DNA from 4 places in the Agrobacterium sp. GW821-FHT02D03 genome. Region 1 is predicted to be linked to each of the others. Evidence: predicted binding sites of a transcription regulator. Region 1 holds the regulator's gene; each other region holds the start of a gene.
The links. Region 1 encodes LexA, which represses DNA repair genes until DNA is damaged. Its sites were predicted from a motif close to TGTTCNNNNTGTGTTCNG; they were not measured.
Positions count from the first base shown of each region.

Region 2: the regulator LexA is predicted to act here: its motif matches at 3,010-3,027, upstream of AC07U5_RS20800 (ATP-dependent helicase).
Region 3: the regulator LexA is predicted to act here: its motif matches at 2,676-2,693, upstream of AC07U5_RS19505 (ImuA family protein).
Region 4: the regulator LexA is predicted to act here: its motif matches at 3,557-3,574, upstream of AC07U5_RS22615 (DUF2461 family protein).

Region 1 covers NZ_JBWKVN010000001.1:1,496,429-1,504,272, reverse strand. The annotation lists gene kdsA (3-deoxy-8-phosphooctulonate synthase) at 148-996, opposite strand; gene AC07U5_RS07020 (hypothetical protein) at 1,132-1,695, opposite strand; gene lexA (transcriptional repressor LexA) at 2,052-2,777, shown strand; gene AC07U5_RS07010 (GFA family protein) at 3,111-3,509, opposite strand; gene AC07U5_RS07005 (glutathione S-transferase family protein) at 3,764-4,453, shown strand; gene AC07U5_RS07000 (ComEC/Rec2 family competence protein) at 4,464-6,944, opposite strand; gene gltA (citrate synthase) at 7,203-7,844, shown strand, end outside.
Region 2 covers NZ_JBWKVN010000002.1:1,639,488-1,647,331, reverse strand. The annotation lists gene AC07U5_RS20810 (CHASE3 domain-containing protein) at 1-941, opposite strand, end outside; gene AC07U5_RS20805 (sensor domain-containing diguanylate cyclase) at 1,236-2,705, shown strand; gene AC07U5_RS20800 (ATP-dependent helicase) at 3,065-5,131, shown strand; gene AC07U5_RS20795 (GntR family transcriptional regulator) at 5,239-5,949, opposite strand; gene AC07U5_RS20790 (Zn-dependent hydrolase) at 6,079-7,317, opposite strand; gene AC07U5_RS20785 (aspartate aminotransferase family protein) at 7,355-7,844, opposite strand, start outside.
Region 3 covers NZ_JBWKVN010000002.1:1,337,796-1,345,639, reverse strand. The annotation lists gene AC07U5_RS19515 (error-prone DNA polymerase) at 1-445, opposite strand, end outside; gene AC07U5_RS19510 (DUF6504 family protein) at 442-1,959, opposite strand; gene AC07U5_RS19505 (ImuA family protein) at 1,874-2,635, opposite strand; gene AC07U5_RS19500 (O-antigen ligase family protein) at 2,753-4,024, opposite strand; gene AC07U5_RS19495 (polysaccharide biosynthesis/export family protein) at 4,032-5,315, opposite strand; gene AC07U5_RS19490 (sugar transferase) at 5,435-6,115, opposite strand; gene AC07U5_RS19485 (DJ-1/PfpI/YhbO family deglycase/protease) at 6,784-7,344, opposite strand; gene AC07U5_RS19480 (hypothetical protein) at 7,387-7,608, opposite strand.
Region 4 covers NZ_JBWKVN010000003.1:197,207-205,050, reverse strand. The annotation lists gene AC07U5_RS22645 (hypothetical protein) at 72-335, shown strand; gene AC07U5_RS22640 (thermonuclease family protein) at 461-943, opposite strand; gene AC07U5_RS22635 (SOS response-associated peptidase) at 1,127-1,786, shown strand; gene imm45 (Imm45 family immunity protein) at 1,881-2,201, shown strand; gene AC07U5_RS22625 (GCG_CRPN prefix-to-repeats domain-containing protein) at 2,299-2,631, shown strand; gene AC07U5_RS22620 (hypothetical protein) at 2,855-3,043, opposite strand; gene AC07U5_RS22615 (DUF2461 family protein) at 3,621-4,271, shown strand; gene AC07U5_RS22610 (COG3904 family protein) at 4,727-5,515, opposite strand; gene AC07U5_RS22605 (hypothetical protein) at 5,512-6,831, opposite strand; gene AC07U5_RS22600 (tannase/feruloyl esterase family alpha/beta hydrolase) at 7,350-7,814, shown strand.

The DNA of each region.
Region 1 (7,844 bases):
AGCCGTTTTCGAGCCGGACGGCGGATAAGCGATTCTGAAAAGTGTGAAAGGTCATTGCAACTTCGCTGTAGACGAAGCGTGAGAAATTACAATGACGACGCCCAGCATCAGGCGTCGCCCAACCTATAAAAATCGATTAGGCCAAAATCAGGCAGCCTTGGCGATAGCGTCAAACGCCAGAAGCTTCTCCAGAAGCTTCGGCATATCCTTCAGGTGAACCATGTTCGGACCGTCGGATGGGGCATTGTCCGGATCCTCATGGGTTTCGACAAACAGGCCGGCAATGCCGACAGCCACCGCCGCACGCGACAATGTCTCGACGAATTCGCGCTGACCACCGGTCGACCCACCCTGCCCGCCTGGCTGCTGCACGGAATGCGTCGCATCGAAGACCACCGGCGCACCGAGCGAGGCCATGATCGGCAACGAGCGCATGTCGGAGACAAGCGTGTTATAGCCGAACGATGCGCCGCGTTCGCAGAGGAGAACATTCGGATTGCCGCTCTCATTCAACTTCGCCAGCACGTTCTTCATGTCCCAGGGCGCCAGGAACTGTCCCTTCTTCACATTGATCACGCGGCCGGTCTTCGCGGCGGCGATCAGAAGATCGGTCTGGCGACTGAGAAAGGCCGGGATCTGCAGAACATCAACGGTTTCGGCGACAATGGCGCACTGCTCTTCGGTATGGATATCGGTCAGGACCGGGAAGCCATATTCCTTCTTGAGATCGGCAAAGATCTCCATGGCCTTGTCGAGACCGATGCCGCGCTGGCCGGAAAGCGATGTGCGATTGGCCTTGTCGAAGGATGACTTATAGACAAGCCCGATGCCGAGCTTGCCGCAAAGCTCATGAAGCGTGCCGGCAATCATGAAAGCGTGGTCGCGGCTTTCCATCTGGCACGGACCGGCAATCAGCGAAAACCGCTCCGTGTTGGAGAAGGCGACAGCGCCTTTGCCTTCGCCAGCGACCACTTTCAAATTGTTCTTCACAGTCATCTCATTCCTCACGACACATGCGCCGGACATCGCCGGCAACCGCTTAACTTGCGATGTTGCACAGGCATTAGCAGCAAGCGCGCCATGTGTCACGAGATGAGGGATGCTGCGGCCGGAGCACCGACCGCTTGCCCTTTAGCCGGCATTCGCCTTCCGCACGACATCGGGATTGGCCTCGGAAAATTGCACGAACGGCCCGACTGCGCGCACGGCGTCGGAAAATCCAGCACTTCCCTTCAGCCCTTCCAGTTCTTCAGGCTTGAAGCCTTGAGTCAGTAACATGCGATAGACGTTCTCGCTGTTCTCACCACCGGCGGAAACCCAAGTCGGTAGCGATGTCTCCCAGGCCTTCTTCTCGCGCTGGTTTCGATCGACGACGATGGCAAGCTTGATCAGTCCGCCGATCGGAATGGGAATACCGTTCACCGCAAGATCGGGGATGAAGCTCGCCGGATGAACGCCGCCAAGCGCGTGGTTCTTCAGGATCCGTGCACAGTTATTGTCGCGCGTCGGCTCCTTGTTCTGCGAAACGCGCTTCTGATTGAGCTGAACGATGAGCTTGCAATTGGCCATCGTCGTGTTCAGCAGCAGCCGGTCGTACTCCTTGCGCTTTAAAGCTTCCGGTGAATTGGGATCGAGGGTCTGGCAACCGGCCAGCGCAACCAGCATTCCGATAAGGGTAAATCTAACGAGCTTCATAAAAATGTCCCTGCCCCGAGAAGACGCTGCAAGGCAGCGCCGTAGAGCTATGATAACTTTGTTGATAATGCTTCGAATGGCTTGGCCTTCATCCCACAGGATGACCGGATCATGTGATCCTCGAAGCAGCTTGTAGATACCCGCAAAAATGAAATCATCAACCTGGAGAGGAAAAAGACGCGCAACACCGTAAAGAAGCTATAAACTTCTACCATTGCGCGGATAACAGGACTGCGAATTGATGAGGCGGAGACGTTTGCGGAATTTTAAGGGATTGCAGAACACATATGGAACATATAGTGTTCGTTCTGTATTTGTTTCGCGAATCTTCGCCACGTATTCCAAGGGTTTTCTTCATGCTCACGCGCAAACAGCAGGAACTGCTTCTTTTCATTCATGAGCGAATGAAAGAGTCCGGCGTGCCGCCATCTTTCGATGAGATGAAAGATGCCCTCGACCTTGCCTCGAAATCCGGCATCCATCGGCTGATTACCGCTCTGGAAGAACGTGGCTTCATCCGCCGCTTGCCGAACAGGGCAAGAGCCCTGGAAGTCATCAAGCTTCCGGAAGCCTATTCCGCACCCGCACAGAAGCCGCCGCGCGGCTTCTCGCCAAGCGTGATCGAGGGCAGCCTCGGAAAAGCCAAACCGCCTGAGTCGGCTCCTGCCCCGAAGCCAGCAAACGATCAGATCTCCTCCGCTGTCACCGTTCCTGTAATGGGGCGCATCGCCGCCGGTGTGCCGATCTCCGCTATTCAGAACAACACCCACGATGTTGCCGTACCCGTCGATATGTTGGGCACGGGCGAGCATTACGCGCTGGAGGTCAAGGGTGACTCGATGATCGAGGCTGGCATCTTCGATGGCGATACCGTCATCATTCGCAACGGCAGCACCGCCAACCCCGGCGATATCATCGTCGCACTGGTAGATGATGAAGAAGCCACCTTGAAGCGCTTCCGCCGCAAGGGTGCTTCCATCGCCCTGGAGGCCGCGAACCCAGCCTATGAAACCCGTATCTTCGGACCGGATCGGGTCAAGATTCAGGGCAAGCTGGTCGGCCTCATTCGTCGCTATCACTGAGCGGACGACAGTCGGCTCAGACTGGCTGCCCGTGCTCTTGCAGAGGCAAGACGCGCTGACATAGTTGGCAGATGCGGCGATGTTGGGCTGCCTCTGATCGCACCGAGGTTTCGACGCTGGTTCTCTTCGCCTTTGTCTTTCTCGTTATCCTCATTCTCGATCCGAGGGTGAGGAAAAGATTGGCGGATGGTCGGGTGCATGCCGATCATGGCCTTCGAACGGCGGCAATCTTTCAGTGCCACCGACAAGCGCCCTCGCCCGTCGCTTCTAAGTGCAGGACTCACAGACGCAGCTAATCCATGTTGCAGCTACCATCCGACAAGGTGGACAGTCTCACCGCCCCTTTTCCGTTCTGCCTGTCGATTCCCGGTCCCGCTCATATTGGCGCAATGCCGGGAAATCCGGCAGCCACGCCTCACGGCGGACCGTCCAAAGCTCGTAGGTCGGCTCGAACTGATCTGGTGAATCCAGGGAACCGAGATTGACCTCGATTTCGTCGTCGCTTTTTCCGAAGACCGGCGATCCGCAGTTGGGACAGAAGAAACGGCCATTATAGCTGCGTGTTTCTCCCTCGATGGTAACGGCATCCTGCGGGAAGATGGCGGATGCGTGGAAGAGCGCGCCGTGGTGTTTGCGACAGTCCATGCAGTGACAAATCCCGATACGGTAGGGCGCGCCGACCATCGAAAGCCTCACGCTGCCGCAGGCACAACCGCCAGATTTCATGTTCATCTCGATCGCTCCATTTGCTTGACGCCTTCCCATCAAACCGCGACGAACCGGTGAAGTTCATTCTGCTTCTGTTTCCGGACACGTGAGAACGGCGAACGCATCAATTCATATGATATCTGACATGACAGACTCGGCCTGTATGTCCTCTCGGTCATGCGTTAGGAGGATGGACAGAGAAACATACGCACCTACACGCATGGACGCTTTTGCTGATTGCATGCGATTCAAGCGGCGTATCACCAGAAGGAGACAACATGTACGATCTCTACATCGCCAACAAGAACTACTCCTCCTGGTCTCTCCGGCCGTGGGTTCTGATGCGCACATTGGAGATTTCCTTCAACGAGCATCTCGTCCCCTTCAATGATCCCGATCCCAAGAATGGCTTCAATCACTTCTCCCCCACCGGCAAGGTGCCTTGCCTTGTGGATGGCGATGTCACCATCTGGGACTCGCTTGCGATCATCGAATATCTGGCGGAACGGCATGATGGTGTTTGGGCTGAGGATGCCAAAGCGCGGGCTTGGTCGCGCTCGGCATCCGCGGAGATGCATTCCGGCTTCCAATCGCTCCGCAATCTGCACCCGATGAGCGTAGGCTTGCGAATCCGGCCAGTTCCTGCAACCGAGGCGCTCCGTAGGGATATCGCGCGTATAGATGCGCTATGGCAACAGGGCCTCGACAGCTTCGGAGGGCCGTTTCTGGCCGGTACGAATTTCACCGCCGTCGACGCCTTCTTCTGCCCCGTGGCCTTTCGCTTCCAGACCTACGGCACAGCACTCTCGCCAGCGGCAGAGGCTTACAAGACCCGCCTCTTGAACTCGCCGGCGATGAAGGAGTGGGAGGAGGCAGCGATCCGGGAACCCTGGCGTGACGCCGAGCACGAAGAAGAAGCGCGGGCGTCCGGCGAGATCATCGAAGACCGCCGCTCCGCAGCGGGTTGAAGCAAGAGACTTACTGCCCGGCCGCCAGCATCGCCTCGATATGCGGCGGCACCGCGCCGTCAGAGGTCTTGCTGCGCCAGTCATAGGCGCGGTGGATCGACCAGGGTCTGGCAACGTCTTGCATCGCCGCGCGCGCAGTTGCGACGGGCGCTCCGGCCTCATTCAGCCAGAGTTCCAGCGAGCCCGTCTTCCGCAATGTTGTGGCGCTGATCAACAGCGCGCCCGAGCGACAATTTGAAAACGGCACGAAACGCGACGTCACGACGATGTCCGCCACATCACAGGCTGTTCCGGTCAACGCCGTGTTCGAAATGACCACGACTGTGACGCCGCTCTCATGACGTCCAGCACACCAGGCGTTTTTCTGACACGAGAAGCCATTCGTCCGCTCGAAAGCCAGAATCATCTTGTCGCGAACCTCTTGCTTCAGCTGATCGGTGAGAACAGCCGGCCGGCGTGGCGTTGGCTCTGCCGTTTCCTCTCGTTCACCCGCCTTGTTGTCGTCCACCATGACAGGGGCCACATGTTTATCCGGAAGCGGCACCGCCCTCGCCCACTGATCAAAGACGAACCCCTTCGCCTGGCGCTTGGTCGTCGCAACGAATTGATCCACGCGAAACGCGACCAGAACACCATCCTCGTAGATCAATAAATCCGGCTTTGCCTTGTTCTGCTCAAGCGGCACCAGAACGAGACCGGCCAGCATCAGGGGAAGCCCCAAGAGCGCGAGGTGGGTCCGCAGCAAGGTCAGAAGAAGAAATCCGACCGTCGAGACGGCCAGAAACCAGGGATGTTGCCGCCCGATCGTGGCATCTCCGCCCCAACTGGAGACGGTGTTGGCAATGTCGATCACCATGGCCATGCCGTAACCCATCAGCTTCAGGAAGGGTGCATCCAGGCCGAAAGGCATGAGCAGCATGGCAATCAGTGCAGACGGCATGACGATGATCGACATGACCGGCATGGCGGCAAGATTGGCGGCCAGTCCGTAGGTGGTGATACGGTGGAAATGCTCGATGGAGTAGATCGCAGTCGAGACACCCCCAATCAACGAGGTGATGACGACACCGCCGATCACGGCACTCGCTTTCGACGAGGCCACCATCCACAAAGGCGGGCGCGCGATAAAGAGGCGCTCGCGACTGCCCTGCCATCTGCTCCAGAAGGAATAGGCAGCAACCAGTGCCAGCGTTGCGGCAAAGGACATCTGGAAACTCGGACCCATGATTTCATGTGGCGAAACCGCGATGATGACGATTGCGGCAAGGGCGACATTGCGCAGACTGATCGACGGCCGGTTGACGAGAACCGCTGCCAGCATGATCGACATCATCAACCATGCCCGCTCGGCAGAGACGGCAAAGCCTGAAATCAGATAATAGGCGAATGTCATCAACAGCGCGGCAAAGGCGGAGATCTTCTTGACGGGATAGCGCTGCGAAAACCCTGGACACAGGCTGAACACCATACGCATACCGACGAAGAAGATGCCTGATGCCAGTGCCATGTTGAGCCCGGAAATGGCAACGATATGGGCGAGCCCCGACACGCGCAAAGCTTCCATCGTCTCGCTGGAGATCGCGCGCCGTTCATCCGTGATGATCGAAGCCGCAAAAGCACCTGCATCGCCGCCGATGACGCTGCGGATTCGTTCGGCAATAGCGGAACGCAGCGCGTAGAGCCCCGAACCCGCTGTTTGCAGCCAGCCCACGCCGTCTGTCGTTTCGGCCTGCGTCGGTAGAGCCTTTGGCGCGCTATAGAAAAAGCCTGTCGCACCGATCCCATCGAAGTACGCGGAAAAGGCAAAGTCGTTGAGGCCCGGCAATGCCGGCCCGGATGGTGGTGAAAGGCGCGCCTTGCCGGTGATGCCTGCACCGACAGCGATCGGTTTTTCGCGACTGCGCGAGAGAACGGATATCCGGTTTGGCAGGCGCGTCAGAGAAGGTCCACTCGTCGAAGTCAGGGCGATCGTGTAGCGCCAGTAGCCCCTGGCATCTACCTCCCGCCGCTCCACTTTGCCGGTGATTGTCGTCGTCACGGCAGTGTCAAGGACTGTGGTCCCAACGCGGCGCGTCTCCCAGTTCGCCAGAAGCATGCCGAGCAGCAGAAGTGCAAGCGTTGCCAGCACAAAGGACAGTGCGGTCTGCCGGTGCCGCATGATGATGGCGATCGGGATGACGCAAAGGCCACTCACAAGCAGAACGACATCGGATGGCGGAGAGGAGAGCGAAAACCACAGCGCCGCGCCCGCGCCGACCAGCACGGGGATGAAAAGGAAGTCCTGCCGGTACTGAAGCTCCTCGGTGACGCAACGCGATAAGGTCGATTGCAATCGCTGCGCAAAGCCTTGAGGCGCAGGACGCGGCGGAGCAAAGAGTACGATATCCGTATTCGCAAGAGCAGCGGGCGCATTGATGCCGTCGAGCTCCACCTTCACAGGCGTGCCCGTCTCCAGCAAGCGGAACTGCTGCCGTTCCCCGTAGTCGTTCAAGCGCCGCCCCTCGGTCCCTTAGGACCAATTTGCAGCCTTGCGATTCGGATTGCAATCCAGTGTGCAGATTAAGGAAGCATTGACTTAAAACGAAACAGTAAAGTGGCAAAACCGATCAGAACGGCTTATTCCAATTCTGCGATGCACAATTTGCCTTTTGGATAGCTTGGCATCGTCGCGCGGATCATATAGCTAAATCCGTGACGCTTAATTGGCCGATGCGTCAACCCGCATCGCCTGCATATTCGGAGGTATGGTATGACGGAAAAAAGCGCTACAGTGACCCTCGGCGACAAGACGGTCGATCTTCCTGTACGAGAAGGTACGATTGGCCCGCGCGTCGTCGATATCGGCACCCTGTACAAACACACCGGCTCCTTCACCTACGACCCCGGTTTCACCTCGACCGCTTCGTGCGAATCCAAGATCACCTATATCGATGGTGACGAAGGCGTTCTGCTGCACCGCGGTTATCCGATCGAGCAGCTTGCCGAACAGGGCGACTTCCTCGAGACGTGCTACCTGCTGCTTTACGGCGAACTGCCGACGACCGCGCAGAAGAAGGACTTCGACACCCGTGTGACGCGTCACACCATGGTGCATGAACAGATGAGCCGCTTCTTCACCGGCTATCGTCGCGACGCCCACCCAATGGCTGTCATGTGCGGTACGGTCGGCGCCCTCTCCGCCTTCTACCACGACTCGACCGACATCACCGATCCGCACCAGCGCATGGTCGCGTCTCTGCGCATGATCGCCAAGATGCCGACCATCGCGGCCATGGCCTACAAGTACCATATCGGCCAGCCCTTCGTTTATCCGAAGAACGATCTCGATTACGCATCGAACTTCCTGCACATGTGCTTTGCCGTTCCGTGCGAAGAGTACAAGGTGGACCCG
Region 2 (7,844 bases), on a different contig from region 1:
TTGTGCGTCACCATAAACTTCTGGATCTGGAGCGCACAGTCGATCGCTGAAAGCGCGCTTGGAAATGCCGCAACGATGCTATCGCCCGCTGTCGTTATGATCACACCACTATTGTCTTCAATTATCGTATCGATGACGTCTCTTGCCGCCTTTAAACGCTCGAGAGTATCGGCCTCATTGTTTTCCATCAGCCTGCTGTAACCAACAAGGTCAGCTGCCATGACCGCCATCAGGCGCCGGTCCGCGTGCGAAAGAAGTTCATCTCTCGTCCTTTCAGCCGCTTTCGCCCGCGTGACCGTGGCGCGCACGACCAGTATCGCCATACCGCCGACCATTATGGCGAACAACAAAAGGAGAAAGTGCATCCGCGTCTTCGCAGCGCTGGCTGCGTCGGAACGTTTTGCAAGTTGCTCCAGTCCATCCTTCTCCATCTGAGCCAACACAGACCGGATCCCATCCATGAGGATTTTACCCTGCCCGGTTTTTACAAGCGCAATCGCGCCGCTGTCGTCCCCATTGCGATGATATTCCACGCTTTGTTCGAGCTCGGACTTCTTCTGGGCAACCAGACTCCGCAGGGTCGGGATGCTTCCTGTTTCGACAGATGCGTCTTCCGCTCCCGCAGCAAGCTTATCAAGCATCCCATCAAGCGATTCCATCGCGGTGGTATATGGCTTAAGGTAAAGCTGGTCGCCCGTGAGGAGGAACCCTCTCTGTCCGATTTCTGCGTCTTGAATGTGGGACATGAGGCTGGAGACATCTGTGAGATATGCAACGTTTCCCCGGACCGCCTCATCTGCCTTTTTGTCTTCTGACGATATCCAGAACGACAGGTAAATTGTCATGCACACACCGATCGTAACGACTGAAAGCGCGATTGGCATTGCCTTCTTTGCGAGCTGTTTGGAAATACTGGTTTCGATAGATGAAGTTCGGCGCATGCGTGCGGCTCCGCCAAGATAAAAGACTTCGAAAAGCAATCGGGAGATTCAATCCGCAGCTTGCGGAGACAAACGAATGACGACGAACATTGTTCAACGTCCCGCCCGTTAACATTCGCTTGGATTGACCTTGTGTGTCGCGCCTGCGGAAATGCCGATCCTTACGGGCTCGCACGCGCCAACCCATCTTTTGATCGAGGACTTTCAATACTATTAAAGCACCGGTTACATATTATTCGTAAAGTCTCGGCAGCGCGGTCCACTCCAGTGCTTGAACTTACCCCAGGAAATCCGATGATCGATGCTTTAGAGTCCGATATCTTCAATCTTGCGCCGATCGCCATGTGGATCGAAGATTTCAGCGGAGTGCAGGCGCTTTTCGATGACTGGCGCTCAAAGGGAGTGACCGATATCAAAGCGTTCCTGAGAGAGGATCGCAGTCGGATTCATGCCTGTTCGACGCGGATCCGCGTCACCGCTGTCAACGCCAAAACTCTGGACCTTTTCGAAGCGGATAGTCTCGAGCACTTGGTCGACAATATCACTTCCGTCTTCCGCGATGATATGCTGGACACTCACATCAACGAACTGTCCGCGCTCTTCGATGGCGCAATGTCTTTCTCGAGCACGACCGTCAATTACACGATTTCCGGACGCAGGCTCGACATCCAACTGCGAGGAACAGTTCTACCAGGTCATGAAGAGACGCTCGGCAGGGTTCTTTTGACCACCGAGGATATCACCGAGCGCGAAGACGCCCGTCGTGCAGAAGCCGAACAAAGGCGTCAGGCGGAGGGCATTTTCCAGCATTCCCCGGTATCGCTATGGATTGAGGATTTCAGTCGCATCCGCACGCTGATTGAAGACATCCGTGACCGCGGCATTACCGACTTCCGCACATTCATGGACGTTCACCCGGAATTTGTGCGCCAATGTATGAGCGAGATTAAGGTTATAGACGTCAATCAGTCAACGCTCGATCTGTTTGGCGCAAGAGATCAAAACGATCTTCTGCACCGGCTTGGCGAAATTTTCCGTGACGACATGGAGAAACCCTTCCGAGAACAACTGATGGAGCTTTGGAACGGCAATCTCTTTCATCACCGCGAAGTGGTGAATTACGCCCTAGATGGTTCAATGCGTCACATCTTGCTGCATTTCTCCGTGTTCCCGGGTCACGAAGGCGATTGGTCTCGCGTACAGGTGGCGCTCGCCGACATCACAGCACGCAAGAAGGCAGAAGCCTATCTCGAATATCTCGGAAAGCATGACGTCCTCACCAAACTCTACAATCGCGCCTTTTATGCCGACGAGATGAACCGCCTCGAGCGCAAATCGCTGCGCCCTGTCTCAGCCGTCATCATTGACCTCAATGGCTTGAAGGAGGCAAACGATCAACTTGGGCACGACGCAGGCGATGGACTCTTGCGCCGCTTCGGCGAAATCCTCAATGGCGCGGTGGCGGCGCCGAACCATGCCTGCCGGATAGGCGGGGATGAATTTGCGGTCCTGTTGCCCGGCGCAGATGCAAAATCCGCTGCCACAATGATGGAAACAATCCTTGAACTTCTGCGGATCAACAATCAGTTTTACTCGACTCCTCCTCTGAGCATGTCCTACGGCGTGGCGACCAGTGAAGCAGACGAGACAATCGAGTCTGTCGTCAAACGTGCTGACGCACTCATGTATGAAAACAAGAAGGCACATTACGCCTCTATCAATCTTGGCGGCGCCCTGACCCGAGCGGAAGCTCGGAGACGATAATCCGCGGCAGAATCGAACCCTGACTCCAGGCTGTCACATGACGAAGACGTCTGGGTACTAGTGATTGGTGCCTGCTAGGCCACGCCAAGCATCATCAGTTATTTAAGTCGCTAGAGTTGGCGCACTGATCGTGCAATTGACAGCCTGAGCGCCGCCGCCAAAACTTGCGCATGTTTTGGAAATCAAAGTCGCATTCTCTAAAAACGAGCCGCGTCGGATTTTCGTCCGACCATTCTCCTGCTCTTCTGGAAGAAATCATCGCTCGACGGCATGAGAACCTTCCATACCGCAAAAGAGTCACGTATGTTCAGCCTTTGTTCCAAACCCTCCTTTGCAATCTGAGCATTAAGTAAGATCTTATGGCCGTCGCCTATCTCGAGAAACTAAATGAGCAACAGCGTAAGGCCGTCGAGCATGGCGTTGGACTGGCTGAGGGCGAGACGGGAGGACCTCTGTTGATCATCGCCGGTGCAGGCTCCGGCAAGACAAACACGCTGGCGCACCGCGTCGCTCATCTCATCGTCAATGGTGCCGACCCTCGGCGCATTCTTCTCATGACCTTCTCACGCAGAGCAGCATCGGAAATGTCCCGCCGCGTTGAGAGAATCTGCCGCAATGTGCTGGGCTCTAACTCTGCGATCTTGACGGACGCACTTGCGTGGTCCGGCACATTCCACGGTATCGGCGCAAGGCTGCTGAGAATGTATGCCGAGCAGATCGGTCTCAACATGGACTTTACGATTCACGATCGGGAAGACAGTGCGGACCTGATCAACCTGGCGCGTCATGAGCTAGGCTTTTCAAAAACTGAAAGCCGATTTCCCACCAAGGGCACCTGTCTTGCGATCTATTCCCGCACGGTAAACTCCCAGACGCCGTTGAGCGAGATACTGCGTCAGCACTATCCCTGGGTGGCGATGTGGGAAGAGCAGCTTAAGGAATTGTTTGCGGCCTATGTAGAGGCAAAGCAGAGCCAGAACGTTCTCGACTACGACGATCTCCTCCTCTACTGGGCGCAAATGGTCGGCGATCCGGATCTAGCCGATGATATCGGCAAGCGGTTCGACCACGTTATGGTTGACGAATATCAAGACACCAACAGATTGCAGGCCTCGGTCTTGATGGCGCTGAAGCCGGGTGGTCGCGGTCTGACTGTGGTTGGCGACGATGCCCAGTCGATCTATTCCTTCCGCGCTGCGACGGTCCGTAACATTCTCGACTTCCCGTCGTCATTCACCCCAGCCGCTGACATCATCACGCTCGACCGCAATTACCGCTCGACGCAACCGATCTTGGCGGCAGCGAACAGCGTCATCGAACTTGCACGTGAGCGTTTCACCAAGAACCTGTGGACGGAGCGGGAGTCGCTCGAGCGCCCGAAACTTGTCACAGTCAAGGACGAGACCGAACAGGCTAACTTCATCATCGATCAGGTGCTTGCCAATCGCGAAACGGGAATGACGCTCAAGCAGCAGGCCGTTCTCTTTCGAACATCAAGCCATAGTGGTGCACTTGAGGTTGAGCTTACCCGACGCAACATCCCCTTCGTCAAATTTGGCGGTCTCAAGTTTCTCGACAGCGCCCATGTAAAGGACATGCTATCCGTCCTCCGTTTCGCGCAAAACCCGCGTGATCGGGTCGCCGGATTTCGCCTGCTGCAGATGCTCCCAGGCATCGGTCCGAAGAAGGCTGGTGTTATTCTCGATACTATCTCGTCTGATCCTGAACCGATCATGGCACTTGCGGAAATCCCGCCGCCACCAAAGACGGGTGCAGATTGGACATCTTTTGTGACGCTCCTCGCTGGTCTTGGGAAAACGCAGCAAGGGTGGCCCTCGGACATAGCTGAGGCCCGTCTTTGGTACGAACCCCATCTTGAGCGGATGCATGAAGATGCCGATACGCGTAAAGCTGACCTTCTACAGCTTGAGCAAATTGCTGGCGGATACGCGTCCCGCGAACGGTTTTTGACCGAACTGACCCTTGATCCTCCAGATGCTACGAGCGACCAGGCAGGAGTCCCTTTGCTCGATGAGGACTACCTCATCCTCTCGACAATACATTCTGCGAAAGGCCAGGAATGGCGCTCAGTGTTCATGCTGAATGTTGTCGATGGCTGCATACCGTCTGATCTAGGCACGGGGACGACACAGGAACTCGAAGAAGAGCGGCGTCTGCTTTATGTAGGAATGACACGCGCGAAGGACAGCCTGGCGCTGATTACGCCGCAGCGATTTTTTACCCATGGGCAGAACTCGCAAGGCGATCGACACGTCTATGCATCACGGTCCAGGTTCATCCCAGCAACTCTGCTTCAATATTTCGAAACTATGACTTGGCCCAAAGTTTCGGCTGCGGCATCTGAGCGTAGTGCACAGCAAATTCGCATCGATGTCGGCGCGCGGATGCGCGAAATGTGGAAGTAGTATTGCCAGGGCGCGCCCTTTAAGCGACGGCGGACCCGTTACCGTTCGGAAACTATGCATGCGCGCACACAGCATCTTGCCCGTAGACCGGCGATCGACCAGAAGGGTTAAAGGTCCTGAAGTCCATTAAGCAAAGCGATATGGTCTCGTCCACTGATTGCGTCTGCATCTGTTTGAACGACATACTCTATCACGGCCGAAATGCCACTGAGATGACGTCTGAGCAAAGTCACGGCCTCATCCTCATCACGGGCCTTTATGGCCGTAGAGAGTGCTACGTGCTCTGCGATTACCTCATCGAAGTAACCGATCTTTGGAAAGCCACGGCGGCGCACGCGATCAAGCTGACCGGTGGCATTGTGGATTGTTTGCCAGATGTCCGGAAAGCCTGAAATCCTGCACAAGAGACGATGAAATTCGTTGTCGACGTTGAAGGCCTCATTTACATCGCGCCGCTTGGCGGCGTCGTGCTGGCGGAAAATCAAAAGGTCAAGGTCGCGTTCATAAACGGGATCGAAGTTGCGCGCCGCAAGCCTTATGGTGCGCATCTCAAGGCTTGAGCGAACCAGATGGCCTTCGATGACCTTTTTCATGACGATCTTGTTGATGAAGGTGCCGCCGCTGGGAACGATGTTGACCAGACCTTCTTGGGCTAAACGCAAGACTGCTTCGCGCATCGGGGTGCGCGAGATACCCAACTCTGCACAGGTATCTTTTTCGCTAAGCGTCTCTCCGGGTGCCAGCTTCATGGTAATGATTGCGTCGCGGATGACATTATAGGCCCACAGTGCCTTGGGTAGGCCCGCGCCTTCGGTCACGCTCGTGTCACCTAATCCCAGTTTCGTGTGTAAGTTCACCCAATGCCTCTTTCGCGCAGTTCAATAAGTACAACATAGTATCACATCGCCCGTTTCCCGTACCATGGGATGATGTCTTGCCGCTGAGCGTCAGAGCTCGTTGGCGATCTTAAGGGTCATGTCGAGGAGAACTCTGGCACCCGCTGCAACTTGATATGGTTCACACCACTCTTTCTCACTGTGGGAGATGCCACCTTTGCAGGGGACGAAGATAATGGCGGTGGGGCATATCTGCGTCATCGATAGGGCGTCATGCGACGTCAGCGTCGGCAGCGTCATGGATGGATAGCCACGGTCCGCTGCTGCTTCCATTACCTGTCCGCAAAGCTCACTCGATAGATCCAGCCGTTGGCGATAATGCGAATTGGCGTTGTCTATCGATAGCCCAGTCTCATCCGCAATCCGTTTTACAGCAGACTCGATGCGGTTGATAATCGCGGCCCGACCCGGCTCCGTCGCATGAACGACGACATATGATAGCTTGGTCAAGTGCGGAATGTTTACTCGGTTGTTCGGCCAATTGCGGATGACTGTGGCGCTCACCATTCCATCGGGCTCGTTCTCCGCGCCTATCGCCTCGATCTCTATAATGAGTTGAGCTGCCGCAACCAGAGCATTCCGACGCTTTGACATCGGTGCGGTCTGCGAATGGCCATTCTCGCCTTTGATATCGATGAATCCGCTGCAACCCCAGGAACTATTGGAAACGGCGGCGATCGTTACACCGGCCGCCTCCATCTCTGGTCCCTGCTCGATATGCAGTTCTAAATATTTATGCACTGGTCGACCACCGACTGCACGGGATCCCGCATACCCGATGCGAACAAGCTCGTCGCCGAGCAGCGTTCCTTCATCGTCCTTGCGTGACAAGGCTTCATCGAGCCGCGAGAGCCCGGCAAAAACGCTGGACCCCATGATGCCCGGCTGAAACCGCGCGCCTTCCTCGTTGGTAAAGTTGACGATCTCGATTGCCCGTTTTGTCGCAATGCCTCCGGCATTCAACGATCGCACAACAGCAAGTCCAGCGAGCACGCCGAGGACGCCATCGAATTTGCCACCGGGCATCTGGGTGTCGAGATGGCTGCCAATCATCAGTGGCGGCAGAGACGGGTCTTCACCTTCCCGCCTTGCAAACATGTTGCCGATCTCGTCTACCGTGACTGTGAGGCCGGCCTCCTGCGCCCAGTAACGAAACAGGTTGCGGCCTTCCCTGTCCGCGTCAGAAAGGGCCGGGCGAAAGCTGCCGCCGCCCTCGGTGGCGCCGATTGCCCCCATCGTCATGATGTCGGCCCACAAGCGTTCGGCGTTAATGTCAGGTGACGCTGTCATGGTCTATCCTTGGATGGTCTAAAAGCAATTCTCGAAATCAATTCGTTTCGTGCAGCACGGATTCGAGCGTATTGAGGAAGATATCGGCGTGTTCGCGCCCAAAGGGCAGCGGTGGACGGATCTTCAGCGTGTTGCCGTGAATGCCTGCCGCGCTGATGAGGACGCGATGTTCGCGCATACGATTGACCACCGCCAGCGAGCGGGCACCATCCGGAGTGCGGCTCTTGCGATCGCTCACGAATTCAAGGCCGAGAAAGAGGCCCGCACCCCGAACATCTCCGATGCAGTCAAATGTCTGCTGCAGCTGACGCATGCTCTCCAGCATGTAGTTGCCCGTCGACAACGCATTGTCGGTCAGCCCCTCGTCTTCGATGATGTCCAGGACGGCATTGGCGGCGGCAATCGAAACGTGGTTGGCGCCAAAGGTGTTGAAATAGCGAATGTCGTGGCCAAAGCGCTCCTGCACCTCGCTCTTCATCACCGCAGCGGCGATAGGCATGCCGTTGCCCATCGGCTTACCCATCACA
Region 3 (7,844 bases), on a different contig from region 1:
GATCGGCAAAGTCCGCTTTAATCCTGCGTAGATGGCTGGCAAGCCCTTCACTCGTCTCATCCGGCAGGAGGACCACGATCAGCCCTTCGCCATAGGCAACCAGATCGCTCCATGTGAGTGAGCACTTGCCAGCCTTGCCGTCTCTCTTACCGAATGTCAGCAGTCGGCACAGCCGACCATAAGCCTCTCTGTTCGTGGGATAGACCAGCACGGAGACATCCTGCACCAGATCCAGCCTGCAGCCGACCACCAGCCGAAGCTCAAGCTCTTTCGCAATCTTGTGCGCGCGAGGAATGGCCGCGAGGCTGTTGCGATCGACAATGCCCAACGCCTCTATGCCAAGCGCTTTTGCCTGGGCGAACAATTCCTCACAGGAGCTGGCACCACGCAGAAAAGAAAAATGCGAGGTAACCTGCAGTTCGGCATAACGAACACCCGTACTCATGCGAAAAATCCATGCATGAACCACTCCAGAGAGCCGGTCTCGGTGTGCTCGCCATCGCCGGAACGGAAGATCCAGAAGCGCTCGCCATTCTCATTTTCCACTCGGAAATAATCGCGAACCGCCGAGAGTTCTCGATCGCGCTTCCACCATTCGCCAAAGACGCGCTCCGGTCCGTCGGCCCGCTTGACGATGTGACGTACCCCGCGCCATGTGAAGTTTCGGGGAGGATGATCGGGAAGCAGCGCCACCGTCTGGATCGGCTCCGGCTTGAACAGAAGCCTCACCGGTCGCGGCCAATGCTCAGGCCAACCGGGTGCATCTTCCGTGGCCTCTGCCGGAATTTTCTGAACGGAACGCTCCGGCACATCGCTTTGAACGGCGGCATAGCGATAGACCTTGTGGCCTCGATTGAGGATGATATCGACAGCCTCGCCAATATCGCCCCCCGCCTCATCCAGAAGAACGGAGCGCGTCTGCCCGGCAAGAAGCGGCTCGGCATGGGTCGCCGTCAGCGTCATCTTCTCGATGCCGAAACCCGGATCGATCGTCTCGATACGATCGGTCAGAAGGCGCGACAATTGCTTGCTATCGCGTGCGGGTTTGGAGGTTCCGGCCCGAATGGCCTGTACACCACTATCGACACGATGGAAAACGAGATCGACACGACGCGCACCTAAACCCCGCTTCTCCAAATCCAGACAGAGGTCGGACACAAGCTTTCGGGTGTATTTTGCAATGGTTTCTGCAGCACCAATCGGTTCGGGAAAGAAGCGGCGCACGGTTACCAGTTCCGCCACGCGGACCGGCTCTATCGGTTCCGACAGGATACCGTGAGCCTGATCCAGCCTGCGCCCAACCTCCGGTCCGAACCGCAAGGTGATCGGCGCGCGCGGCGCAGCTGCCAATTCTCCGATGCGGCGAAAGCCCAGGACCTTCAGCTCATTGACCAGATGTGCATCCAGCCGCAGGGCGGCAAGCGGGAGAGGCGCGAGCGCTTCTCGCACACTGCCTTCAGGTAAAATGGTGACGGCTTCGCGCCCGAAACGGGCAAGCGCGTGAGCCGCGCCCCAGCTTTCGGCAATTGCCGCACGCGCCGTAAAACCCAGCGCATGCAGGCGATTGATCATTCCCGTCAGCATCAGTCTTTCATTGCCATGCAGGTGATCGGCCCCGGTCGTATCGAGCACCAGCCCATCGGGCGTATCCGGCGCGACTATGGGGGCATAGATGCGTAGAAACCAGAAGGCCAGATCCTCAAGGGCTTTTGCATCCTCCACCGGCTTCAAGTCTTCGACAATAAGGCCCGGTAGAATGGCCTGTGCCTTGCTGGCCGGCATGCCGGGGCGCAAGCCCGCTTTCAGCGCGGCACTATTCAGAGCAGCCACGAGCCGGCGGCTTCCCTGGCGGGCGATCATGACGAGCGGAGTTTCAACCGGCGGCGCTTCGTCCCCAAGCATCCTGCGGTATCGATCCGTCTGCCATGTCGGCAGGTATAGCGAGACGACCCTCTGCATCACAGGCTTCCACTTCCAGTTCAAAAGGTTCGCCGCCCCGGACACGCAGCAATTCTACAAACCAGCGTGACCGCCCTACCCCGCGTATCGGCAGCGGGGTGGAGGGACGCATGGAAATGCGCCATCGGGTGACGGCGGCGGTCGGCTGACCAAAATCGGCGACACCGCTCACATGACGCCAGCGGCGAAGCGCTATGGCTGCCACGCCCGAAGCTTCCGCCGTCAGTTGCAGACGCCGCGACATGTTCATCGGCAGCTTCGACACTTCACCGATGACGGCACCAAAGCCGTTGCAGCGAAGCCCCTCCTCGAAACAATCCAGCACGCCCTTTTCGTCGCGGCATTCGACGATGATCAGCCGGTTATGCGAAAGTCCTGCCTGTGTGAGAGCAGGCATGAAGAGATCGGGACGGGTCACGCACCAAAGGATCTTGCCCTTCAACCGGGCAGCGATGCCCGCACAAAAGAGCGCTGACGCTGCGCCATCCACGGCACCATTTCCGCCGCCGCTCACCTCATGCAAGCTGCCAAGCTTCAGTCCTTGACCGGGGAGACGCTCATCCATGGCTGGAATATTGAAGGGCAGAGTCTCCTGCTGTCTGGCAGGACCTTGGGTGATCCTCTCCAGCCTTTCTCGCAATTCCTCCACGACAAGCTGTTCTGCGCGCTTCTGCATGACACGAAACTTCTCAGAGCATTCCACGCTAAAAAACTAATGTTCACTTTTTGTTCTAGATTCACAAAAGAGTCAACATGAGTCCGCCGGACTCCTGTGGAGAGATGGATGATTCCTTTATCTCCCGGCCAATGGCCGTACCGCGATACCTGCCAAAAAGGGCGATGTGACCGCAGGGGTGCGCCGCGGCAGGCAGAGTTTGCCAGCCGCGTAGAACAGTAGGAACGAGCCGATCTGGTATGCGAAAATAATATCGATCTCGACGAAAGAGCGGACGACAAACAGGGCGCAGAGCGAAAACAGGATGAGCGCCTGCGGATCCTGATTGCGCATGAGAATTGATCGCAAGTGACCCAAAAGCGTGCCGTAGAGCAGGATGACAAGCAGAATGAGACCGACGAAACCGTTCTCCACCACCACCTCAATATAGGTGTTGTGGAAATGAAAGCCACTGCGACCGGAAATGAAGAAATCGTCCCAAAGCCGTTCGGCATCGGAGAAGCCCGGCACCCAGAAGCCCTGATAACCGACACCGAAAATTGGCGCCCGCTTGGCCGCCTCAATGCCCTGCTGCCAGAGATAGGTGCGTCCTGTCAGTGTCGTGTCCTTGCCGAAGACACCGAGGATCGCGTCGAAGAGGCCGAACTGTAGCGCGGCCACGACAAACAGACCGCCCAATCCAACGGCTGCAAAAAACAGCATCTTCCTATTGCCAGGTGACAGGGCCCAGAGCGGCAGCAGACCCGCCATCATGATGACGACGGCTGCAGTGGTGATCGCGGATGTTGCCGATTGCGATGCAAGCAGGCTGTAGGCCGAGATCAGACCGGCAACGCCCGCGATCGGCAACCACAAACCTCTTTGGCGCAGCACAAGCACCGAGGCCGCGGCAAAGAGGACGCCAAGCGAGGCATAGAAGCCCAACTGGTTCTTGGAAGAGAATGCGCCGACGAAGCTGGTCGTGCCATCCAGCGCATCGAAAAGATAGGTTCCAAACAGCAGTGAATAGAGAAGAACGATGGTAATGCCGATCAGCGCTCCGCGCGTCAGCGTCTTGATCGATATGACGCGCATGGCAATCAGCGCGCAAACGATGTGCGTCATGTACTGAATGGAGGCGCGCAGGCTGACGGACATGGCGTCCGACCAGAAGCTCGACAGCACGGCCAGAATGCCGAAGGCGAAGATCCAGAAGTAGCGGGTGTAATTGCCGAGCACCCGGCGATAATCCACGACGACCAGAGGCAGCCAGACGGCGTAATAGGCAAGGATCGAGATCTGGCCGAACTTCGACGAATAGGCGAAGACGAAGAAGGACAGCGCGACTGCCGCCGTTCCGTAGAGCCCGTTTCTGTCAGGATCGATCAGTGCCGATTTCGCAATCCGCATGGCAGCCTCACTGCATCAGCACTTCCGAGGAAACCTTGATAACGTCGCCAGGCTCAAGCGCCGTGGTTTCGTCAACCTTGATTTCCTTCGATTTCCCCTTGTCCTCACGCACAACGACGTAGGAAATCGAGGCCGACTTGCCGGACGGATCGAAGCGCAGAGCTTCCGCCGATTGCGCCAAGGCCTCCGACATGAGCTCGCGACTGGTGGAAAGCTGGAGGTTCAGCTTCTGCAATTCGGCCTGCGTATCCTGCAATTCCTTGGAGCGCTGCGCGTCCCAGTCGTTTCGCAGGTTGATCTCATCCTGGATCGCCTTGTTGATATCCTGCTTGGCGCGCAAAGCATTCGTATCGATGTCGAGAAGCGTCGCTTCCACCTCGGCTGCGCGTTCCTCCGCCGAGATACGACGCTGAGCAAGCGCAAGACCCTGCTCGTTCAAGCGATTGACCTTTTCCCGGTCTTCATTTGCCAATTGCAACTGACGCTGCTGGCTCTCTGCTTTCTTGCGCAGAGATTCCACTTCCGCATCCAGCAGTTCACGCAAATCCTTCAACGCTTTCAATTGAAGCGTATAGCGCTCGGTGCGAGACTTCATCAGCGCACTTTCGCTTTCCAGGAGCGCATCGATATTGACGACCTTTTCCATTTCAGGCGTCTTCTTGATCTCCTGATCGCCGCTCACTTCGGCAAGCAATCTTGCCTGACGCGCCAGAAGACGGCCACGCTGGTCGTCATAGACGGCGGCGTCACCACGGGCATTGATAAAGTCACGCGCAAAACGCTGCCCTGCATCGGAACGGCGCAAACCGCCCGCGAGGCTGACAGCCTTCAGAACCGTCATATTGGGCGCATAGGGATATTCGCCGGGCGTTTGCACATCCCCCGTCAAAAAGACCGGACGGAACTGGGCAACTTCGACGGAGGCTGATGGAAGGTTGCGCAGAGCAAACTTGCTTTGAAGCTGCGCCCCGATCGCCTCTCCCACCTCGCCTGCGGTCTTTCCGGCAACATTCAACTGGCCGATGAAGGGAAGCGCCAGCGTGCCTGACGGGCCGACCGAGTAATCGCCATTGATCACATCCCAGTTGCGGATGGTGCCGTCTGCCGGCTGCCATTCGGCAACGCGGATGCGAAGCTTGTCAGCGGTTCCGAGACGGTATTGGCCACCCTGCGCAAGCGCGCTGAGCGGACTGGTGAAGAGCAGCACCGCGGCAACAGCCAGAGCAGTACCTTTGCACCATGTTTGGGTGCGCCGTTTTTTAGGGAGGGCTTCGTCGGCGATGCCAACCATGTAAAACTCCATGTTGATGCCTTGAAAAGTGAATGTGCGACCGGCTCAGGTCCGGTCGCAGCCGCAAGGCATGGCACAGGTGGGAGGGCCTGCGTTCACGCCGAGTATCTAATCTGGCTTCAATAGCTGCCGCGGGACATGCAGACAGCTGGCACGGTTTTCATGATGATGGAAATGTCTCTCATCATCGACCAGTTCTGAACATATTGCGTGTCGTAATCAACGCGCTCCTTGTAGGAGACGTCGTTGCGACCGCTGATCTGCCAGAGACCGGTAAGACCAGGACGCGTGCTGAGATAGTAGCGCGCGGCACTTTCATAGTAGTTGAGCTCTTCGTCCACGACAGGACGAGGACCCACAACACTCATTTCACCACGAATGATGTTGATGAGCTGTGGCAGTTCATCAAGGCTCAGCTTGCGAAGAACGCTACCGACAGCTGTGACACGCGGATCGTTCTTCAGTTTTCTCGTCTGGCGCCATTCTTCCGCAGCTTGCGGGTCAGACGTCAGATATTGTTTCAACACCTCATCTCCGTTCACGACCATCGTGCGGAATTTCAGGCAATGAAACGTGCGGCCATTATGGCCGATACGGCGGTGGCCGTAAAAAGCGGGTCCCTTGTCGGAGAGTTTGACCAAGACCACGATCATGAGAAAGATCGGGCTGAGGACAAGAAGGGCGAGCAGTGCCGAGGAAACATCGAAACTGCGTTTCACGATGCCCCCGATAGGAAAGCTCACATCAGACTCTTCAGAACCACTAAGCGGCGAAACAGCCGATCGAGTCGCGGACTTCATAGAGAGAACTCCATTTATGTTTTGCGATAGGTCGGTACCCGTTGGGCGCGTCATGCAGTCACCATGAGACATGAAGTCTGTGGTCGGAATTTGGTGCTTTTGAATTTTTTGTGAGGCAGCGTTACCCGGCTGCCTAAAACCGGCCGCCCCAAATTCCTCACATCATGTTGGCTGAGACTATTGATGAACGCCTATAAAAGGAACAAAGACAGGCACGCGTCATGCAGTTGACGCATGGTGACCATCTCTATGTATTGCGCAGCCATTTATATTAAAACTGTTCTTCTGGTTTACTGGTCTTGCCTGTAGGATGGAGCGCTTCTCTAAGGCTCAATTAAATAAGAAACATGTAATATTTCTTATATGCAGCGCAGCAAAATTATGGCGCCGCACATATAAAATAATTAAAAATAAACCGTTTTTGTTGGGAAAAATTAATTTCAACCGCTTTCTGAAACGTTTCAGAGACGAAAGAGTGGCCTAAATAAGGCAACAATGTGGCAAGATCACTGCCTCGCAAAGTGTTGCCTGCCTCGACTCGCGATTGGAAGGCACGCGCACTGGCGCCTCTTTCTTCACATTCGCCTCACATGGCCGTGCCCAAAAGAAAAGCTGGCGCACCCATGGTGCACCAGCCCTTCATCGGTCTTGAAGCTATGAAAAATAGCTTATGCTGCCTTACGTTCGTGACGGCCTTCTTCGACCTCTTCGACGATCTTTGCAACGAAAGCTTCCAGGTCGTCGGGGTTGCGGGAGGTGACGATGCCCTTATCGCAAACGACCTTTTCGTCCTTCCAAATGCCGCCGGCATTCTTCACGTCGGTTTTGATGGAACCGTAAGACGTCACTTCACGGCCGCGAACCGCATCGGCTTCAACCAGAAGCCATGGTGCGTGGCAGATGGCAGCCACGACCTTACCGGACTTCACGAATTCCTTGACCACGCGCATTGCGTCGTCATTGGCGCGCAGGACGTCCGGATTGATCTGGCCGCCAGGAAGGACGAGAGCGTCGAAATCTTCGATCCGCACGTCCTTGGCGAGCAGGTCGACTTTCACGCTGTCGCCCCAGTCTTTCTCGTCCCAGCTCTTGATCTCGCCATCCTTGATCGAGGCGATCTTGACGTCTGCGCCCTTGCGCTGCAGCTCTTCGTACGGCACGCGAAGCTCCGAGCGCTCATATCCGTCGGTCGCGAGAATGACGATCTTGGCAGAATTGATAGCAGTCATGACTGTTTCCTTCCTGGTCTATATTCTGTTGGGATGGGCTAGTTAGGATTCTACGTCTGAGTTGACAGACGGTAGAAAGAATTCGACATCGGCGATCCGTGCCTTGTCGAGGGTTGCGATGCGCTCCTGCCAGAAGCGCTCGGCTTCTTCCGGCTCATGGTCGTATTGACGGACAAATGTCTTGTTGTCGTCGATCATGACCTGGCGGGTGCCGCCAAGGAGCATGTATTCTTCCGCAAGCTTTCGCGTTTCGGTCTTTTCCACGTCAAAACCTCCTTGGCAGCCAAATTGTCTTGGCAGATTGGGCGGAGACGGCCGGATGGATAAGAAGCTCGTCTGCCTTTTCGTTGGCCATCGAGAGAAAACGGAAAAATCCCGATGTTCTCCGGCACCATCACGTCCGTTTGACACGGCGCGTCTCCTGCCAATCGAACGTGCCCCTCAGGCATTGGTTCCTGAAAAATTAACGGCACAAAGGCCGGAACAACTCGGGGAGAAGA
Region 4 (7,844 bases), on a different contig from region 1:
GGATTTGGTTGAGTGTTTTTGAATCTCACCACTGCCATGCTTCAGACAAATCGGCGCGATTTAACGGCTGGATGGACATCATCGAAAGCTATATTCCAAACGACGTCTATTCTCTGCTCCTGACGGCGGCAGCCGCCATACTTGCCGCCTGGTTCGCATTCTTCATACTTCGCAAGCTCATAGGCGCAGCGGTGCTTGCTGCTGTTTTGGTTGGCGGTCTACTGGTGTGGTACGATCCCAGCACGCTTCGGTCTGCTCAACATTTCGCAACCTCCGCTTATGATCAGTGGAGATATAGCGATTCCAACGAGGACGGGTTCCGTCCCTATCGGTAACGAAGGACGCAACACGCGCGTATCTAAGAATGAAAAAATGCGCGCTTGTAATTCGAGGCAGCGCAGATCGATCGAGACCATTTACGACCAGACGAGGCTCATCGCTAAGCTTCTACAGTCTCCGGTCAATCGCATCTAGCACCGCGAGCGATGCACGGCATTTCAAACTTCCCACCCCAAATACCGAGACGTGCGGACTGTGCCTCTGCCTGATCCTTGGCATAACGAGCATTCGAGTACTTCGGCCAATCGATCGCGTGTCCGTTGCGAACCATCCAAGCGCTGATATCTTCACCGTCAGAACGAACGCAGTGCCCCACGATCCTGTCGTAGCTCTTGCCTGTCGCGGTACACGTTGTTGGACGCGATTGCGAAAGGAAGGTGTCGAGAGCCTTGGCACTGACTTGCCCGCAGCGGTAACGTTTGCCGCCGGCATTCTCGCATAGCTGCCGGCTCTCAGGTGCGTCGATGCCCTCGAAGCGGATGCGCACGCCGTTGATCTCAATCGTGTCGCCGTCCACAACGGACGCCCGCCCAGTAATGTTGTCCGCCGACGCAATCGCTGGGATGAGCGTTAGGGTAAGGGCAGAAACTATTGCTTTGATCATCTGTGTACTCGGATGGCGCAAGGGGCGACGAAGTTGCTGGTTGTTCTTGCGCAAGAGCCACAACTGATAATGCTGATTCCACGCATAACCACTTTATAGATTGTCACGCAGGGATACAGGAACGACAAAAGGCAGTTTGTTAGACCAAGAGCAACCGCGCAATCACTTAATGTTGAGGTAAGCATGTGCAATCTCTATCAAGTCCGAACAAACCAGGAAGCCATGCGAGACATTGCCGGCGCGATGAGCGAGAGGCTGAACCTTGAGCCAGAGGTGGAAGTCTACCCGGATCGCCCTGCCCCGGTCATCCGAAACCGTGACGGAGCGCGCGAGCTTGTCGGCCTCACCTGGGGCATGCCCACCCCGCCAAACATTCTCGGCGATCGACCAGACACAGGCGTCACCAACATTCGCAACGTCGCCTCGCCGCACTGGCGCCGATGGTTAAAACCGGAGAGCCGTTGCATCGTGCCGTGGACGCGGTTCTGCGAGTGGGAAGACACCAAGCCTCGAAAGACGAAGCGATGGTTCGCGATCAATAACAGCGAGCCGCTTGCATTCTTCGCCGGCATCTGGACCGATTGGCCTGGCGTGCGCGGGTCGATGAAAAACCCGCGGGACGGCAATCATGAGCTATTCGGCTTTCTAACCTGCGAGCCGAACGACGTCGTCAAACCGATCCATCCCAAGGCAATGCCCGTAGTGTTGACGACGCGAGAGGAAGTGGATGTGTGGATGAATGCGCCATGGGATGAGGCAAAAGCACTTCAACGACCTTTGCCTGATGAACGCTTGGTGCTGCTGCCTCTCGAAGATGTTTCCATTCAGGCCACACTTTTGTAAGGAGGAACATGCAGTCAGCATCCTGTGAGGAAGTGGTGGCATGTCCGCACCAAGGCTTAGCCGCTACGAGAGAGTCTAAATAGAACGGAATGGCATGCTCCCAAAGCAGAAGCTTATCGACCTCGACCAGCCATCGTTGTTTCGCGGGAACGTTCTCAGGCTTCCGGCGAAACATCCGTATGAGGAACGCGTCGACTTCATGCTCTTCGAGACCGGTTTTGACGAAAGACGGTACGGCTTGATGGTCTCGTCTGGGTACAAGGCGGGAATTCCCCTGGTGTACTTGCCGGCTGAAAGCGAAAGCAAGGATAGTGGTGTCAGCCGTGATTGGATTATCTCCAACTGGAAAGCCTGGATATATCCCGACTGTGACGTTTCGCAGGTCGAGTTCATAGAGGCTTACGGAGCGACGTGAGACTTCGCGCGCTCACGCCACAAAACCATCACTATTCATTCAGCCGCCGTTCACGGGACCGAGAGCTAAATCACTCCATCAACGAGGAGTGATTGAAATGCGCAATGTAGTTCTAGGCGCGGCGCTGTTGATAAGCGGACTGATGGGAGCAAGCGCGAATGCAATGCCCCTGGCGCAACCTCTGGCGCCGGACACCACAGACATCCAGACAGTCGATTACGCTTGCGGTCGTGGATATCATCTGTCGCCACGCGGCTTCTGCCGGCCGAACGGCCCGCCGCGCTACGAACGCGAGTGGGGTCGTCGCGGAGATTGGGAAGCGCGCCGCGAGTGGCGGGAACGCCAGGCAAGGCGGGAGTGGCAAGAGCGTCGAGCGTGGGAACGCGAACGTGAGTGGCGACGAGGATATGACTACCGTGATCGCTGGTAACAGGAAGTGGCCGCTAGGATAACGAGCCCTAACCGGCGCCGATCAGGGCCAGCATGCCAAACGCTTCCCTTTTATAATCGACCCCCAACGATGGCTGTGCTCTGAGAAAATAATTGTGGCACAATGCCCTACCTGCCGGTCTTTGATCGGAACGAATATGCAGAGGAGCCGAACTCTAGTGGTTAATGGCGACCGCAAGAAGGCCGCCATTCTATAACAAGGCTCAGTTCACAGGCATGGCGCCGGCAGTGCCGCACTTGGCGAACTTGCCCTTAGCATCCTTGCACTGAACCTTCTTCTTCGTCGTCTCGCATTTAACGAATTTGCCCTTGGCGTCGCGGCACTGCTCTGCGCTCGCTGGCGCGACGGCAAAAGACGTCAGTGCGGCTACAATCAAAACCGACTTCCACATGCTGAAAAACTCCTGGCCTTGATTGGCCAAGAGCTATCGTTACAACAAGTTTTGAAAAGCTCAAGCCGCAAGCTCGCATCCAATAAAGGGCAGCGTTCGACACTTTGCCCGCTTTTCCGAGCGTTGAATTCTATCGCACTTCGGCAAAACATTACGCATAAAGTTGCGAGATCTCTGAGCCTCCGGCAGTGTTTCCTTGAGGTGCGGAGATTGGGGGGTCCTGAATGGCTCTTCTTCCGACTACCTGTAACTGTGTGAAACGGTCGGGACGAAAAATGCCGGCGTCGCTAGCCCCCTCCTACAAAATCGTGCGACCGACGGCAGACGCCTTCGTTCGGCTTCATTCAACCTAACTGCACACTGCACTTCACCATTTGCGCACCTTATGCTCTGCCGCAGTCTTCGAAAACTCCCTCTGTCGAGGCTGATTTTCGAGGGGCATCTTCTGTCCAGCGGCGCAGCAACGGTCGAGAGGAAGAAATTCTCTGATACATATCCAAGCCGGACATATTTCGTTCCCTTTATGTTCGTATTTTTAAACTTGTTACAAATTGGGCAAACGTGCGTAGGCTTCCTCATGATTGATCAGCAAACTTTACAGTTTTTATCAGAAGCATCTGCGGAGGGTGAAGCGGAGTGGCTCGCCGACAACCGTATTCGTCTTAAACTGGCGCGCCAAAACTTAAGTGAATTTGCATCTGCGCTTTTCCTAGGCGCGGTACGGTTAGATCCCCGCATTGCCGAAGCAAACCGCGACGCGCGCAAGTGTCTGGCAACTGCGCAGATTTCAAAGGGCGTCGCTCCGATCACAATCCGGGTGTCCCTATCTAGAAATTCGGCTGCGACCTATTTCATGAGTATTTCTCACGCGTATTCATACGTTGGCGGGGGTGCATTATCGCCGCAGCCCCGCCTTGCTCGCATCCTACGGCAGACCATTTCGAGTCAAACAGGTAAGTGGCGAGGAATCGTTGAAGGCGCTTTATTCCGAACTTATTTTCCGAACGGTCTGAGTGACGGGCGCCATGCAAGTGGCAAACCTTATATGAAAGATCATGACGCGCTCGACTTTTTCAATCTCAAAAACTTCGGGGCGTGCCGTGATGTTTCACCCCAGATGCTCATGTCTCCGGATCTTTTAGAAGAAGCAGTTAAATCCTTTGCTGCAGCCCGCGGCCTTGTCGACTACATAAATCGCGCGACCACAAAGCTTCCAGAGCTGGCATGATGAGACACTCGTCCTAAGCGATTGCGCACCTATCAGATTTATTTTGGACTTCACTAACGGCGCCGACAAAAAGCTGACTTAGGCCGCCTTCAGACCATCCCTCCTGTGCTGAAGGCTCTTGAAGAACGACTACACTCGACTAATAAGGCGCTACCAACGACCGTCAACGCGCTACCAGCAGCGTGTGGGCGCCTAAGGTCTGCTCCGGGGCGTTTCTATCGCGTTGTAACTCCATAGACTTCGGCACTTGAAGCGAGGATCGTTGGCAATCGGATTAAGTTGAATCAATGAGAGTGGAACGAGAAAAGGCTTTCAGGCCCACAGCTTTAAGCGCACACTCCTAAGTGGAATAAAGCAACCGGGTTTCGCGAAGGATGATATAACGATCCGGCTCCGAGCTCTCGAGATCAGAACAGTCTCGGATCCAAACGTCAGGCGGAGCGGCACGATAGAAGTCAGCCATCACCGCTTCCAACTACCCCTATCGCATCGGTAGTGAGGCGGTACTCGGACATTTCGGCTGGCGAAAGATAATAGAGCTGGTTAGGTGGGGTCTCCAGCGCATGGATCCACAAACCGGCGCCGATGCCCATTTCGTCGAGGTGTCGCGCAACTCTTGCAGTGATGGCCTGAGCACTAGACATTGCTTGCTCCGGCGATCCCTGGTCAATGCCGCCATTGAAAACCTGATGAACGCCCACAACGGCATTATTGGCTGCCGATCTCGTAATGCCCCCAGCAAAAACGAGTGGGCAGGACGAGGCACAGAGTGCCTTTTCGCCGACATTGGTCGCAATTGCTTTTTCCCGAATTAATTTGGACATAGCTAGAGCATCATCGACCGACCCTCCCGGTGAGTCCAACGACACGATTTTGATATACTCACCACGAGCCTCGATTTCGCGGGAAAAGCGTTCGGCTGCGCCGGGATCGATTGTTCCTTCAGCATGCAGCACTCCGCCTTTAACAAGACTAAATGTCATTGGCTTGCGGAGCACCTCCTCAGGGGTCAAGGGTTGGACTGGAGGAGCGCCGCGGACCCCTGGCTCACCCTTCGGGGGGAGAAAAATTGGCAGCTCCGGCACCGGTTCAAGACTGGGTCGAGCAGCTTCGGCTTCGGTCATGTCCTTTACGTCAAGCACCACAAATGTTGCCGCCGCCGCAAGAAGCGAGTAGAAGGCGCCGCGCATCAGCATGCCGTCGTCCAAGCTAATCATGGCCTTAAAAGCGGCAACTGGTCTCACGTGGTCGGACCTTTGCGCGGTGACTTGTTAACACCGATACTTGTGATCTTATTGGTGTCTTCACCCTCCTCGCAGTCCCGAGTTTCAGCAGAGGCATCTTCCGTGATCTGCAGCTCTCTTACTGACATTTCTTCGGCCGCAATCGCCTTTTGCATCGCGAGCGCCTGCATTAGTTCTGCTACAGTGACCCTTTCGGCGAACGGCATGGCCGCCTCTTCCCTTCGGATCGCACCATTCACCACAGCGAGGATGAAAACCATGACGCCTGGTAGCAGATCGATGGAAATCGCCCCCGCCCATGCTGGAATGAAGTCGGAAGCGTAACGCAGAACAGCCTCTGCCGACGAGAGCGGCACGAAACGTCTCTCGGCTACTGGTGCGCGCGACAAAATTTCGTCTGCGGCATCGGAAAGCACTTTCGATTGAGCTGCAACCGAAGCGCGGATTGTTTCCATAACCCGGTCTTGACGGTTGATGAGATCCTGTTCGCCACCGTCTGCGATAGGCGCAATGAAACCTAGCGAGAGGTCGTCGGCAGCGCGCCGAATTGAGGGAGCAATCGAGGTTTGCTGTAACGATGTGATGACCCCAGTGAGGGCTACGGCTTCGGACGAAAACTTATCTGCCCGTGGCTCTACGAGACCGGGTGCCGACACAAGCGCGCGCATGGTCTCGAGGCGCTTTTGTCCCTCGTCAAACAGGCTGGTAACCTGTTCCCTCGATGCATTGATGCCGTTTTCCAGTTCATTCAATTGCGAAGACATCTGCGACAGAAGCGAGACGACGCTGCCCGAACCAGTTGTGCCCGTCAGCGCTCCAGACTGTCGTTCAGACGCCGCAAGCTGGGCAAAACGCTCTTTGGCGCGTTGAATGTCCGGCAAGAGACTCTGTGCTGCAAGAGCATTCTGGTGTGCCTGATCAAGATCTCCGGTGTAGTCTTGAACAGTTTCCGCGAGATGCTGTTCGAGAGCAGCTGAGCCTGCAAGTGCTGCAGCATTGAGCCAGCTCGACATAGCCAGAATCATCGCGCAGCCAACCGCCATTACAGCTAACATCGCGGAGCGGCTAGAACGGCTGGTCACGTGCGGGTAAAATCGCGCCATATAGGACCAAAAGGCGTAGATTCCGACCGAGACTGAGGCGGAGTAGATGATCGCTGCAAAAAAGACTGCTGTGGGCGAGCCATCCAAAATACTTCGCACGCCCAGATAGGTATATACGCCGGACGCGAGAGCAAGAACAGCAAGCGCGAAACGAGTCATCGTTTCGACCGCTGCCAGGCTTTCCTGCAAGCGATGCGATGCGCCTAGCGCCATAAATCTGTCTCCGGAGAATCGATTTAGTTCTTAATTCGAACTGCAATGTCGGCGAATTCAAGGCCTGAAACACAATGCTTATATTGCACGATGGCTAGGCGACCTTTTGATACTTGATCTGCAAGTTGCAGAGTAAACATAACGACGCTTCGTACCACCGGATCCATCAGGGATGGAATTACCGATAATCACTATCCTCGATGTTCGCCAGGATGAATTGAGCCTCTGGTCGAAGTCAGGAGTCCGAGCAGCGCTGAGCAGGCTCGGCGATCATAATTGGTAGATGTCATTAACGGCTTCCACGACATTCATTCCGACGTGGTAGTTTTCTTAAAAACAGTAGAGCTCACGAGTTAGTAGGTCGCACCGTGAACACGATTGGCTGCGACGTTGATGCGTAGAACGTAATAATATGCCTATTATTTGCATTTCACACACGAGAGATTTTTCAGTTAAGTCCAAGGCAGAGGAGTGCTGTCGGCAATTACAATAGCTGACGGCTTGGAGGAAATAATGACATCTGTATCCGCGAGCCAGGAAGACTCAAGGATCGCATCATTGAGCTTTCGGACGTAATCGGTGCGACGAGGACAGACTGGTCTGCCTTCAGCGAACGGGGCGGCAAGATCATCTGGCTTCAGGGTAATGACGACCCAAGTGTAAGCCCGTTGGGTAATGCCAAGTTGTTTGAATCCGTCGTTGCCAGGATGGGCGCTGACAAGGTCAAAAATTTCATGCGCTTCTATCTTGTACCCGGTCTGGCTCATGGCGGCGGTCGTTTCTCGCCGACCTGGGATAACCTCGCTGCGCTCGACAATTGGGTTGAACACGGTTTGCCCCCGTCCAATCCAGTCGTTGTTGACGCAACAAAATCTTCGACCAAAGGCCGTAGCAGACCACTGTGCGAATATCCAAGCTGGCCAAAATATAAAGGCGATGGCGACGTCGCGAGCGCTTCAAGCTTCAACTGCGCCAATGACTGACGGTAGCGGCAATCAACACAGCAGAAAATT